DNA from 3 places in the Rossellomorea sp. y25 genome. Region 3 is predicted to be linked to each of the others. Evidence: a T-box and tRNA genes for the amino acid it is inferred to sense, from the RefSeq annotation. Region 3 holds a T-box; the other regions hold tRNA genes.
The links. The T-box of region 3 lies ahead of AAEM60_RS16495 (valine--tRNA ligase). A T-box ahead of a tRNA ligase gene usually reads a tRNA of that ligase, here a tRNA-Val.
Positions count from the first base shown of each region.

Region 1: it encodes a tRNA-Val, which carries the amino acid that the T-box ahead of AAEM60_RS16495 (valine--tRNA ligase) is inferred to sense. The anticodon was not compared.
Region 2: it encodes a tRNA-Val, which carries the amino acid that the T-box ahead of AAEM60_RS16495 (valine--tRNA ligase) is inferred to sense. The anticodon was not compared.

Region 1 covers NZ_CP145886.1:3,698,533-3,702,412, forward strand. Annotated here, with positions in the region: tRNA gene AAEM60_RS18610 (tRNA-Asn) at 1-20, opposite strand, end outside; tRNA gene AAEM60_RS18615 (tRNA-Ile) at 30-106, opposite strand; tRNA gene AAEM60_RS18620 (tRNA-Gly) at 116-189, opposite strand; tRNA gene AAEM60_RS18625 (tRNA-His) at 210-285, opposite strand; tRNA gene AAEM60_RS18630 (tRNA-Phe) at 308-383, opposite strand; tRNA gene AAEM60_RS18635 (tRNA-Asp) at 435-511, opposite strand; tRNA gene AAEM60_RS18640 (tRNA-Met) at 618-691, opposite strand; tRNA gene AAEM60_RS18645 (tRNA-Ser) at 728-820, opposite strand; tRNA gene AAEM60_RS18650 (tRNA-Ile) at 838-914, opposite strand; tRNA gene AAEM60_RS18655 (tRNA-Met) at 919-995, opposite strand; tRNA gene AAEM60_RS18660 (tRNA-Ala) at 1,071-1,146, opposite strand; tRNA gene AAEM60_RS18665 (tRNA-Pro) at 1,154-1,230, opposite strand; tRNA gene AAEM60_RS18670 (tRNA-Arg) at 1,237-1,313, opposite strand; tRNA gene AAEM60_RS18675 (tRNA-Leu) at 1,344-1,432, opposite strand; tRNA gene AAEM60_RS18680 (tRNA-Gly) at 1,442-1,516, opposite strand; tRNA gene AAEM60_RS18685 (tRNA-Leu) at 1,526-1,610, opposite strand; tRNA gene AAEM60_RS18690 (tRNA-Lys) at 1,646-1,721, opposite strand; tRNA gene AAEM60_RS18695 (tRNA-Thr) at 1,751-1,826, opposite strand; tRNA gene AAEM60_RS18700 (tRNA-Val) at 1,852-1,927, opposite strand; rRNA gene rrf (5S ribosomal RNA) at 1,937-2,053, opposite strand; rRNA gene AAEM60_RS18710 (23S ribosomal RNA) at 2,227-3,880, opposite strand, start outside.
Region 2 covers NZ_CP145886.1:1,372,719-1,376,598, reverse strand. Annotated here, with positions in the region: tRNA gene AAEM60_RS06845 (tRNA-Gly) at 240-313, opposite strand; tRNA gene AAEM60_RS06840 (tRNA-Leu) at 317-400, opposite strand; tRNA gene AAEM60_RS06835 (tRNA-Cys) at 409-482, opposite strand; tRNA gene AAEM60_RS06830 (tRNA-Gly) at 490-564, opposite strand; tRNA gene AAEM60_RS06825 (tRNA-Gln) at 569-640, opposite strand; tRNA gene AAEM60_RS06820 (tRNA-His) at 680-755, opposite strand; tRNA gene AAEM60_RS06815 (tRNA-Trp) at 767-840, opposite strand; tRNA gene AAEM60_RS06810 (tRNA-Tyr) at 921-1,004, opposite strand; tRNA gene AAEM60_RS06805 (tRNA-Thr) at 1,024-1,099, opposite strand; tRNA gene AAEM60_RS06800 (tRNA-Phe) at 1,113-1,188, opposite strand; tRNA gene AAEM60_RS06795 (tRNA-Asp) at 1,206-1,282, opposite strand; tRNA gene AAEM60_RS06790 (tRNA-Met) at 1,417-1,490, opposite strand; tRNA gene AAEM60_RS06785 (tRNA-Val) at 1,566-1,641, opposite strand; tRNA gene AAEM60_RS06780 (tRNA-Glu) at 1,682-1,756, opposite strand; tRNA gene AAEM60_RS06775 (tRNA-Ser) at 1,776-1,867, opposite strand; tRNA gene AAEM60_RS06770 (tRNA-Asn) at 1,874-1,948, opposite strand; rRNA gene rrf (5S ribosomal RNA) at 1,956-2,072, opposite strand; rRNA gene AAEM60_RS06760 (23S ribosomal RNA) at 2,371-3,880, opposite strand, start outside.
Region 3 covers NZ_CP145886.1:3,235,351-3,239,230, reverse strand. Annotated here, with positions in the region: gene ysxE (spore coat protein YsxE) at 44-1,072, shown strand; gene AAEM60_RS16500 (hypothetical protein) at 1,109-1,297, opposite strand; T-box leader at 1,461-1,687, shown strand; gene AAEM60_RS16495 (valine--tRNA ligase) at 1,757-3,880, shown strand, end outside.

The DNA.
Region 1 (3,880 bases), 460 kb from region 3:
TACCACTGAGCTACTGCGGAATAATGAAATGGTGGGCCTAAGTGGACTCGAACCACCGACCTCACGCTTATCAGGCGTGCGCTCTAACCAGCTGAGCTATAGGCCCATAAATAATTGGAGCGGGTGAAGGGAATCGAACCCTCATCATCAGCTTGGAAGGCTGAGGTTTTACCACTAAACTACACCCGCGGTATTTAAATAAGAAAGTATGGGGCGACTGATGGGAATCGAACCCACGAATGCCTGAACCACAATCAGGTGCGTTAACCACTTCGCCACAATCGCCATAATGTCTTCAAATAGAAAATGGTGGCTCAGGACGGAATCGAACCGCCGACACATGGATTTTCAGTCCATTGCTCTACCAACTGAGCTACTGAGCCTTACTTAGAGTAAAATATTTAATTATGAACCATAATCTTATTTAAAGAAAATGGCGGTCCGGACGGGACTCGAACCCGCGACCTCCTGCGTGACAGGCAGGCATTCTAACCAACTGAACTACCGGACCAAAGCTTTTTGCGTAAGCAAAATAGGTTTCATTACCTCGCGATAGCGAAAATAACTATCCATGCGTGACTCATCAAGGATTACCCTATCCTAAGTCAAAAATGGTATTGCGGGGACAGGATTTGAACCTGCGACCTTCGGGTTATGAGCCCGACGAGCTACCGAACTGCTCCACCCCGCGACGATATGAGTAAGGAATTCACCATAAAAGTAAATATGGAGGAGGAAGGGGGATTCGAACCCCCGCGGGCTGTTACACCCCTGTCGGTTTTCAAGACCGATCCCTTCAGCCGGACTTGGGTATTCCTCCGTAATAAAAATGGTACTTGGTGGACCTTGTAGGACTCGAACCTACGACCGGACGGTTATGAGCCGTCTGCTCTAACCAACTGAGCTAAAGGTCCCTTTTGGTAGCGGCGGAGGGGATCGAACCCCCGACCTCACGGGTATGAACCGTACGCTCTAGCCAGCTGAGCTACACCGCCAAGAAACATAATATCAAAAATATTTTTTTACTTTCATAAAACCAATGAAGTTTATCTTACTTTCGTAAAAAAACATGGTGGAGCCTAGCGGGATCGAACCGCTGACCTCCTGCGTGCAAAGCAGGCGCTCTCCCAGCTGAGCTAAGGCCCCAAAGAAGTGGTCGGGAAGACAGGATTCGAACCTGCGACCCCTTGGTCCCAAACCAAGTGCTCTACCAAGCTGAGCTACTTCCCGATAATATGGCGCGCCCGAGAGGAGTCGAACCCCTAACCTTTTGATCCGTAGTCAAACGCTCTATCCAATTGAGCTACGGGCGCAAAATATGTCGTTTCCTTCCGAAAAATCAATGGTGCCGAGGACCGGAATCGAACCGGTACGGTAGTCACCTACCGCAGGATTTTAAGTCCTGTGCGTCTGCCAGTTCCGCCACCCCGGCAAAATCTTCTGGAGCGGAAGACGGGATTCGAACCCGCGACCCCCACCTTGGCAAGGTGGTGTTCTACCACTGAACTACTTCCGCGAAATATAATGGTGCGGGTGAAGGGACTTGAACCCCCACGCCTTGCGGCGCCAGATCCTAAGTCTGGTGCGTCTGCCAATTCCGCCACACCCGCATGTATGATTGATATTTTGCTAATGCAAAAATCAATGGTGAGCCATGAAGGACTCGAACCTTCGACCCTCTGATTAAAAGTCAGATGCTCTACCAACTGAGCTAATGGCTCATCTCAAAAGATGAAATTCAAAACCAAAATGGTGCCGGCAAGAGGACTTGAACCCCCAACCTACTGATTACAAGTCAGTTGCTCTACCAGTTGAGCTACACCGGCATATTAATTACCCACTAATGAAAAATGGTGGAGGATGACGGGATCGAACCGCCGACCCTCTGCTTGTAAGGCAGATGCTCTCCCAGCTGAGCTAATCCTCCAAATATAAAGCCTGGCGACGTCCTACTCTCACAGGGGGAGATCCCCCAACTACCATCGGCGCTGAAGAGCTTAACTTCCGTGTTCGGCATGGGAACGGGTGTGACCTCTTCGCCATTGTCACCAGACATTTTCTTGTCTCTTTTTTAAGGACAAGTATTATTATATCGTGTAGATATATTTTTTCAAGGCTTTTTTTTATATTTTCTTATAAAATTCATTCCCTGAAAACTAGATAAAGAATTGATGTCAAGAAAGCCAAGTATCGACCAATCGTTGTTCATTTAAAAAATGACTCTTTGTGGTTAAGTCCTCGATCGATTAGTATCAGTCAACTCCACATGTCGCCATGCTTCCATCTCTGACCTATCTACCTAGTCATCTTCTAGGGATCTTACTCACATACGTGATGGGAAATCTCATCTCGAGGGGGGCTTCATGCTTAGATGCTTTCAGCACTTATCCCTTCCGCACATAGCTACCCAGCGATGCCTTTGGCAAGACAACTGGTACACCAGCGGTGCGTCCATCCCGGTCCTCTCGTACTAAGGACAGCTCCTCTCAAATTTCCTGCGCCCACGACGGATAGGGACCGAACTGTCTCACGACGTTCTGAACCCAGCTCGCGTACCGCTTTAATGGGCGAACAGCCCAACCCTTGGGACCGACTACAGCCCCAGGATGCGATGAGCCGACATCGAGGTGCCAAACCTCCCCGTCGATGTGGACTCTTGGGGGAGATAAGCCTGTTATCCCCGGGGTAGCTTTTATCCGTTGAGCGATGGCCCTTCCATGCGGAACCACCGGATCACTAAGCCCGACTTTCGTCCCTGCTCGACTTGTAGGTCTCGCAGTCAAGCTCCCTTGTGCCTTTACACTCTGCGAATGATTTCCAACCATTCTGAGGGAACCTTTGGGCGCCTCCGTTACTCTTTAGGAGGCGACCGCCCCAGTCAAACTGCCCACCTGACACTGTCTCCCACCCCGATAAGGGGCGCGGGTTAGAATTTCAATACAGCCAGGGTAGTATCCCACCGATGCCTCCACCGAAGCTGGCGCTCCGGCTTCCAAGGCTCCTACCTATCCTGTACAAGCTGTACCAAAATTCAATATCAGGCTACAGTAAAGCTCCACGGGGTCTTTCCGTCCTGTCGCGGGTAACCTGCATCTTCACAGGTACTATAATTTCACCGAGTCTCTCGTTGAGACAGTGCCCAGATCGTTACGCCTTTCGTGCGGGTCGGAACTTACCCGACAAGGAATTTCGCTACCTTAGGACCGTTATAGTTACGGCCGCCGTTTACTGGGGCTTCGATTCGCACCTTCGCTTGCGCTAAGCACTCCTCTTAACCTTCCAGCACCGGGCAGGCGTCAGCCCCTATACTTCGCCTTACGGCTTCGCAGAGACCTGTGTTTTTGCTAAACAGTCGCCTGGGCCTATTCACTGCGGCTCTCTCGGGCTTGCACCCTACCAGAGCACCCCTTCTCCCGAAGTTACGGGGTCATTTTGCCGAGTTCCTTAACGAGAGTTCTCTCGCTCACCTTAGGATTCTCTCCTCGCCTACCTGTGTCGGTTTGCGGTACGGGCACCTTTTTCCTCGCTAGAGGCTTTTCTTGGCAGTGTGGAATCAGGAACTTCGCTACTATAATTCGCTCGCTGTCACAGCTCAGCCTTCACGATGATGGGATTTGCCTCATCATCAGCCTAACTGCTTAGACGCACATATCCAGCAGTGCGCTTACCCTATCCTCCTGCGTCCCCCCATTGCTCAAACGGAAAAGAGGTGGTACAGGAATATCAACCTGTTGTCCATCGTCTACGCCTATCGGCCTCGACTTAGGTCCCGACTAACCCTGAGCGGACGAGCCTTCCTCAGGAAACCTTAGGCATTCGGTGGATGGGATTCTCACCCATCTTTCGCTACTCATACCGGCATTCTCACTTCTAAGCACTC
Region 2 (3,880 bases), 1.9 Mb from region 3:
TTTTCACTCTAAAATAGTCTTTTTTCAACTCCATTCCTGTACAAAATGCTACTAATACTATCTATAATATTGAAAAACTTCGAATCTCCCCCCTTATCCTACTAAAATAAAGCTGTTACTCATTGATCCACACTAAAATCTACTCATTTATTACATTCTTCCACATTTACCTCCTAAATTTCAGTCTCAGAACAATAAAAAAAGACTTCCTCTAATGAGAAAGTCTATCATATGTAAATTGGAGCGGGTGAAGGGAATCGAACCCTCATCATCAGCTTGGAAGGCTGAGGTTTTACCACTAAACTACACCCGCGAATGGTACCGGTGGCCGGGGTCGAACCGGCACTCCAGAGGAACACGATTTTGAGTCGTGCGCGTCTGCCAATTCCGCCACACCGGCATTACATTTGGAGGCGGCAACCGGATTTGAACCGGTGATCAGGGTTTTGCAGACCCATGCCTTACCACTTGGCTATGCCGCCTTAATATTGGAGCGGAAGACGGGATTCGAACCCGCGACCCCCACCTTGGCAAGGTGGTGTTCTACCACTGAACTACTTCCGCACTACTGGGCTAGCTGGATTCGAACCAACGCATGTCGCAGTCAAAGTGCGATGCCTTACCGCTTGGCTATAGCCCACTGATAGTATATGTCACGGAAATGAAAATGTGACTTTTATGGGGCGACTGATGGGAATCGAACCCACGAATGCCTGAACCACAATCAGGTGCGTTAACCACTTCGCCACAATCGCCATGATAAAATTGGCAGGGGTAGTAGGAATCGAACCCACACCAAAGGTTTTGGAGACCTTCGTTCTACCTTTAAACTATACCCCTATGAAATATAATTGGTTTCCAATGAATCTTCCTGCTATTAGCTGGGGTTCAATACTCCGCTTACGCTAGGAAAAAAATCTTGGTGGAGGGGGGCAGATTCGAACTGCCGAACCCGAAGGAGCGGATTTACAGTCCGCCGCGTTTAGCCACTTCGCTACCCCTCCAAATAGTAAATCACTCGGTTGGTGCCGGCAAGAGGACTTGAACCCCCAACCTACTGATTACAAGTCAGTTGCTCTACCAGTTGAGCTACACCGGCATCAAGTAATAAATGGTGGCTCAGGACGGAATCGAACCGCCGACACATGGATTTTCAGTCCATTGCTCTACCAACTGAGCTACTGAGCCATTATGCAAAATAAATATGGCGGTCCGGACGGGACTCGAACCCGCGACCTCCTGCGTGACAGGCAGGCATTCTAACCAACTGAACTACCGGACCAAAAATTTTCGCGCCTGCAAATTTTTTTACCATGAGTTGCGCCAGCAAAATAACTTTCATTACCTCGCAATAGCGAAAATAACTATCCATGCGTGACTCATTAAGGATTATACTATCCAAAGTCAAAAATGGTATTGCGGGGACAGGATTTGAACCTGCGACCTTCGGGTTATGAGCCCGACGAGCTACCGAACTGCTCCACCCCGCGACGATATGATTTGTTAAGTTAAACTTATAAATTAAGGATGATTATTCAACTCAGCTTATGCTTCGTGAAAAATCATGGTGGAGGATGACGGGATCGAACCGCCGACCCTCTGCTTGTAAGGCAGATGCTCTCCCAGCTGAGCTAATCCTCCATTATATTCATTGTTTTATTTCATTTTTGGAAAAAAGTGTTGGTGACCCATACGGGATTCGAACCCGTGTTACCGCCGTGAAAGGGCGGTGTCTTAACCGCTTGACCAATGGGCCTTAATAAGAAGAAGTGTTATGGCGGAGAGCAAGGGATTTGAACCCTTGAGACAGCGTTAACCGTCTACACGATTTCCAATCGTGCTCCTTCGGCCACTCGGACAGCTCTCCATATAATGGCTCCGCAGGCAAGATTCGAACTTGCGACCGATCGGTTAACAGCCGATAGCTCTACCACTGAGCTACTGCGGAACGATATGCCTGGCGACGTCCTACTCTCACAGGGGGAGATCCCCCAACTACCATCGGCGCTGAAGAGCTTAACTTCCGTGTTCGGCATGGGAACGGGTGTGACCTCTTCGCCATTGTCACCAGACAATTCCTTGTCACTTTTTTAAGGACAAGTATTATTATATCGCGTAGATATATTTTTTCAAGGCTTTTTTTATATTTTCTTATAAAATTTATTCCCTGAAAACTAGATAAAGAATTGATGTCAAGAAAGCCGAATACCGACCAATTGTGCATCTACTTCTTCAAGTAGATACCATTCCAGCTCCGGCGGCTAGAGACTCGAGGTCATTTCAGTTCAATCAGCTGAGGGTAAAAGGCACCCTCTTCTGATTGCCCAAAAATGCTTGTCGTTTCTGGTCAAGCCGCCTCCGCTTTATAGTGTGGTTAAGTCCTCGATCGATTAGTATCAGTCAACTCCACATGTCGCCATGCTTCCATCTCTGACCTATCTACCTAGTCATCTTCTAGGGATCTTACTCACTTACGTGATGGGAAATCTCATCTCGAGGGGGGCTTCATGCTTAGATGCTTTCAGCACTTATCCCTTCCGCACATAGCTACCCAGCGATGCCTTTGGCAAGACAACTGGTACACCAGCGGTGCGTCCATCCCGGTCCTCTCGTACTAAGGACAGCTCCTCTCAAATTTCCTGCGCCCACGACGGATAGGGACCGAACTGTCTCACGACGTTCTGAACCCAGCTCGCGTACCGCTTTAATGGGCGAACAGCCCAACCCTTGGGACCGACTACAGCCCCAGGATGCGATGAGCCGACATCGAGGTGCCAAACCTCCCCGTCGATGTGGACTCTTGGGGGAGATAAGCCTGTTATCCCCGGGGTAGCTTTTATCCGTTGAGCGATGGCCCTTCCATGCGGAACCACCGGATCACTAAGCCCGACTTTCGTCCCTGCTCGACTTGTAGGTCTCGCAGTCAAGCTCCCTTGTGCCTTTACACTCTGCGAATGATTTCCAACCATTCTGAGGGAACCTTTGGGCGCCTCCGTTACTCTTTAGGAGGCGACCGCCCCAGTCAAACTGCCCACCTGACACTGTCTCCCACCCCGATAAGGGGCGCGGGTTAGAATTTCAATACAGCCAGGGTAGTATCCCACCGATGCCTCCACCGAAGCTGGCGCTCCGGCTTCCAAGGCTCCTACCTATCCTGTACAAGCTGTACCAAAATTCAATATCAGGCTACAGTAAAGCTCCACGGGGTCTTTCCGTCCTGTCGCGGGTAACCTGCATCTTCACAGGTACTATAATTTCACCGAGTCTCTCGTTGAGACAGTGCCCAGATCGTTACGCCTTTCGTGCGGGTCGGAACTTACCCGACAAGGAATTTCGCTACCTTAGGACCGTTATAGTTACGGCCGCCGTTTACTGGGGCTTCGATTCGCACCTTCGCTTGCGCTAAGCACTCCTCTTAACCTTCCAGCACCGGGCAGGCGTCAGCCCCTATACTTCGCCTTACGGCTTCGCAGAGACCTGTGTTTTTGCTAAACAGTCGCCTGGGCCTATTCACTGCGGCTCTCTCGGGCTTGCACCCTACCAGAGCACCCCTTCTCCCGAAGTTACGGGGTCATTTTGCCGAGTTCCTTAACGAGAGTTCTCTCGCTCACCTTAGGATTCTCTCCTCGCCTACCTGTGTCGGTTTGCGGTACGGGCACCTTTTTCCTCGCTAGAGGCTTTTCTTGGCAGTGTGGAATCAGGAACTTCGCTACTATAATTCGCTCGCTATCACAGCTCAGCCTTCACGATGATGGGATTTGCCTCATCATCAGCCTAACTGCTTAGACGCACATATCCAGCAGTGCGCTTACCCTATCCTCCTGCGTCCCCCCATTGCTCAAACGGAAAAGAGGTGGTACAGGAATATCAACCTGTTGTC
Region 3 (3,880 bases):
TAGTCCGTTTTTTTTAGAAAAGTAATCTTAGAAGGTGAGAGGAATGGTACAAACGCTTGATGGATTAAAGCATGTCTTACAACCTTATGGCGTAGAACCCCATTTTGTTGAGAGCTACGGGAAGATTTCCAAAGTGTTTTCCAATAAAGGCACTCTGGCTGTTAAGCAGATCCCGGCCCAGACTGGAGTTGACTTTGTCCGGAATGTGCAACTATTGTTTCAAAGGGGATATAACCGCATTGTTCCGATCTACCCGACTTTGGATGGGCGTTATGCGGTGTGGAATGAAGGGGAGTTATACTATGTGATGCCCTGGCTGTTGAACCTGGAAAGGGAAGATCAATTTGAAAAGCATCAGAAAATGTTCCGGGAATTGGCAAGATTGCATACTCTTTCGTCTCAAGAAGTAAAGATTGATAAAGAAGAGAGAGAATCTCATTACGAGCAGTTGACATCCAGGTGGGATAAAGAACAACAGTTTCTCGATGAGTATGTTGAGGCATGTGAAAAAACAACGTATATGTCTCCTTTTCAATTGCATTTTTGCATGTATTACAAGGATGCCACTCAAGCGTTGAAATTTTCACGCAAGATGCTTGATGAGTGGTATGAAGAGACGAAGGAGCTGGAAAAGGTTAGGACCGTCATCACCCACGGAAAGGTTTCGACGGAGCACTTTCTATTCGATGAAAGAGGGTTGGGGTATTTCCATAACTTTGAGAACTCAAGGATGGCTTCTCCATTTCATGATCTCTTGCCGTTTTTGTCGAGAACGTTGAAAACCTATCCTAAGTATTACGAGGAATGTGTCGAGTGGCTTACCACTTATTTTCTGCATTTTACTGTACGTAATGAAGAGCGGCTCCTGTTCATGAGTTATTTAGCTTATCCAAGCTCTGTCATTGCAGTGGTGGAAAAGTATTTTCATACACCGAAGGATAAGCGGAATGAACGTAAATCCCTCAAAAAATTGCAACGACACTACTGGCTGCTGAAAAATACAGAATACGTTGTCATGCGTTTAGATGAAATGGAAAAAAAGAAACAGGAGCAGGCGGCTGAAGCAGAATAAAAAAAGGACTGGCGAAGTCCACATCTCGTCAGTCCATTAAATCCAATCGAAATAAATGGCAAGGCCTATACCGATAAACAGAGTTAAAAGAAGGACATCAAAAGTGGTTGGGAGCAAAATGGTCCGGACCCCTTGAAAGATCGTAAAGGGGATGATGAATTGCTTACATATTAACCGGGCGTTTCCCATCCATTTCTGCATGGTATATTGATTGATTTTTTTCATATTCTTCCACTCACTCTCCTGGGTATATTCACTACTTTATCTTATGAATACAGGATAGAATGGTGCCTGAGTAGGCGAAATGAATATTTTTATTAAAAATTGGCGATAATGATTGACGAAAGTTTATCTTTTCCTATACTATAATTAGTAAATAAATAATGCCTTAAAAGCAATGAACAGGAAGAGTACATTGACCCTTACTTTCAGAGAGGAAAATCGTTTGGTGAGAGATTTTCTACGTTAAGACAATGGAAGGTCGCCTGGAGAGCTGTTTCTATGAATTTCAGTAGTAGAAGCCGGTTAAAAGCCGTTATGATCGTCGAGAGTTCAGGAGGTTTATTTCTCCTGAGAAAAAAGGTGGTACCGCGAATGGAATCCTTCGTCCTTTTCATAGGACGGGGGATTTTTTTATTTTTTTAGAAAAGTGTACTTATTCGCACTAATATAGGAGGAAAACAAATGGAAACTCAAGATCAGCAATTAGCAATGCCGACGAAATATGATCCGAATGCCATTGAGCAGGGACGCTACAAATGGTGGCTCGAAGGGAAGTACTTCGAAGCGACAAACGATAAGGAGAAAGAGCCTTACACCATCGTCATCCCTCCGCCGAACGTAACGGGGAAACTTCATCTTGGTCATGCTTGGGACACAACCCTGCAAGATATCCTGACCAGAATGAAGCGAATGCAGGGTTACGATGTATTATGGCTGCCAGGTATGGACCATGCAGGAATTGCAACACAAGCGAAAGTGGATGAAAAACTTCGTAATCAGGGTATTTCACGCTATGACTTGGGCCGTGAAAAGTTCGTAGAAGAAACGTGGAAGTGGAAAGAAGAATATGCCGAGCATATCCGTCAGCAATGGTCTAAAGTTGGATTAGGCTTAGATTATAGCCGAGAACGTTTCACGTTGGATGAAGGTTTATCGGAAGCTGTACAAAAGGTATTTGTCGACCTTTATAATAAAGGCCTGATTTACCGTGGTGAATACATCATCAACTGGGACCCGGCAACGAAAACCGCCCTTTCAGACATTGAGGTTATTCATCAGGATGTACAAGGCGCATTCTATCATATGAAATATCCGTTGGCTGATGGAAGTGGTCATATTGAAATTGCCACAACCCGCCCTGAAACCATGCTTGGTGATACGGCAGTTGCAGTACACCCGGAAGATGATCGCTACAAGCATCTAATCGGTAAAACAGTTACCCTTCCAATCGTGGGACGTGAAATTCCGATTGTAGGAGATGATTACGTTGATATGGAATTTGGTTCCGGAGCAGTGAAAATTACGCCTGCACACGATCCCAATGACTTCGAAATCGGTAATCGTCACAATTTAGAACGTATTCTTGTAATGAATGAAGATGGAACCATGAATGAAAAGGCGGATAAATACCAAGGGATGGATCGATTCCAATGTCGTAAGGAAATCGTGAAAGACCTTCAAGAAGCCGGCGTTCTGTTCAAGATTGAAGAGCATATGCATTCAGTTGGCCACTCAGAAAGAAGTGGAGCAGTCGTTGAGCCATATCTTTCTACTCAATGGTTCGTTAAAATGGATCCTCTGGCAGAAGAAGCGGTAAAACTTCAGCAGGATGAAAACAAGGTCAACTTTGTACCTGATCGCTTTGAAACGTCATACCTGCGCTGGATGGAAAACACGCGTGACTGGTGTATTTCCCGTCAGCTTTGGTGGGGACACCGCATCCCTGCCTGGTATCATAAAGAAACGGGCGAAATCTATGTAAACAATGAAGCACCGGAAGATATTGAAAACTGGACACAGGAAGAGGATGTACTGGATACATGGTTCAGTTCTGCTCTATGGCCGTTTTCAACAATGGGCTGGCCAGATCTGAATGCAGAGGACTTTAAACGGTACTACCCAACCAACACACTTGTGACGGGATATGACATTATCGGATTCTGGGTATCTCGCATGATCTTCCAGGGACTGGAGTTCACGGGAGAACGTCCATTTAAAGACGTACTGATTCACGGACTGGTTCGGGATGCAGATGGGCGTAAGATGAGTAAGTCATTAGGAAACGGTGTAGATCCAATGGATGTCATCGAAAAGTATGGAGCAGATTCCCTACGCTACTTCCTATCTACAGGCAGCTCACCGGGTCAGGATTTACGCTTCTCCTTTGAGAAAGTAGAATCTGTTTGGAACTTTGCGAATAAGATCTGGAACGCATCACGCTTCGCCCTTATGAATATGGACGGTATGACCTATGACGAAATTGATTTATCAGGTAAAAAATCTGTTGCTGACAAATGGATCCTTACCCGATTAAATGAAACGATTGAAACCGTAACACGTTTAGCGGATCGTTACGAGTTTGGTGAAGTTGGTCGTGTTCTTTACAACTTTATCTGGGATGACTTCTGTGATTGGTATATTGAAATGGCTAAATTGCCTTTATATGGCGAGGACGAAGCAGCTAAGAAAACGACCCGTTCGATTCTGGCTCATGTCCTGGACAACACAATGAGACTTCTACACCCATTCATGCCGTTTATTACCGAGGAAATATGGCAGAACTTGCCGCATCAAGGCGAATCCATT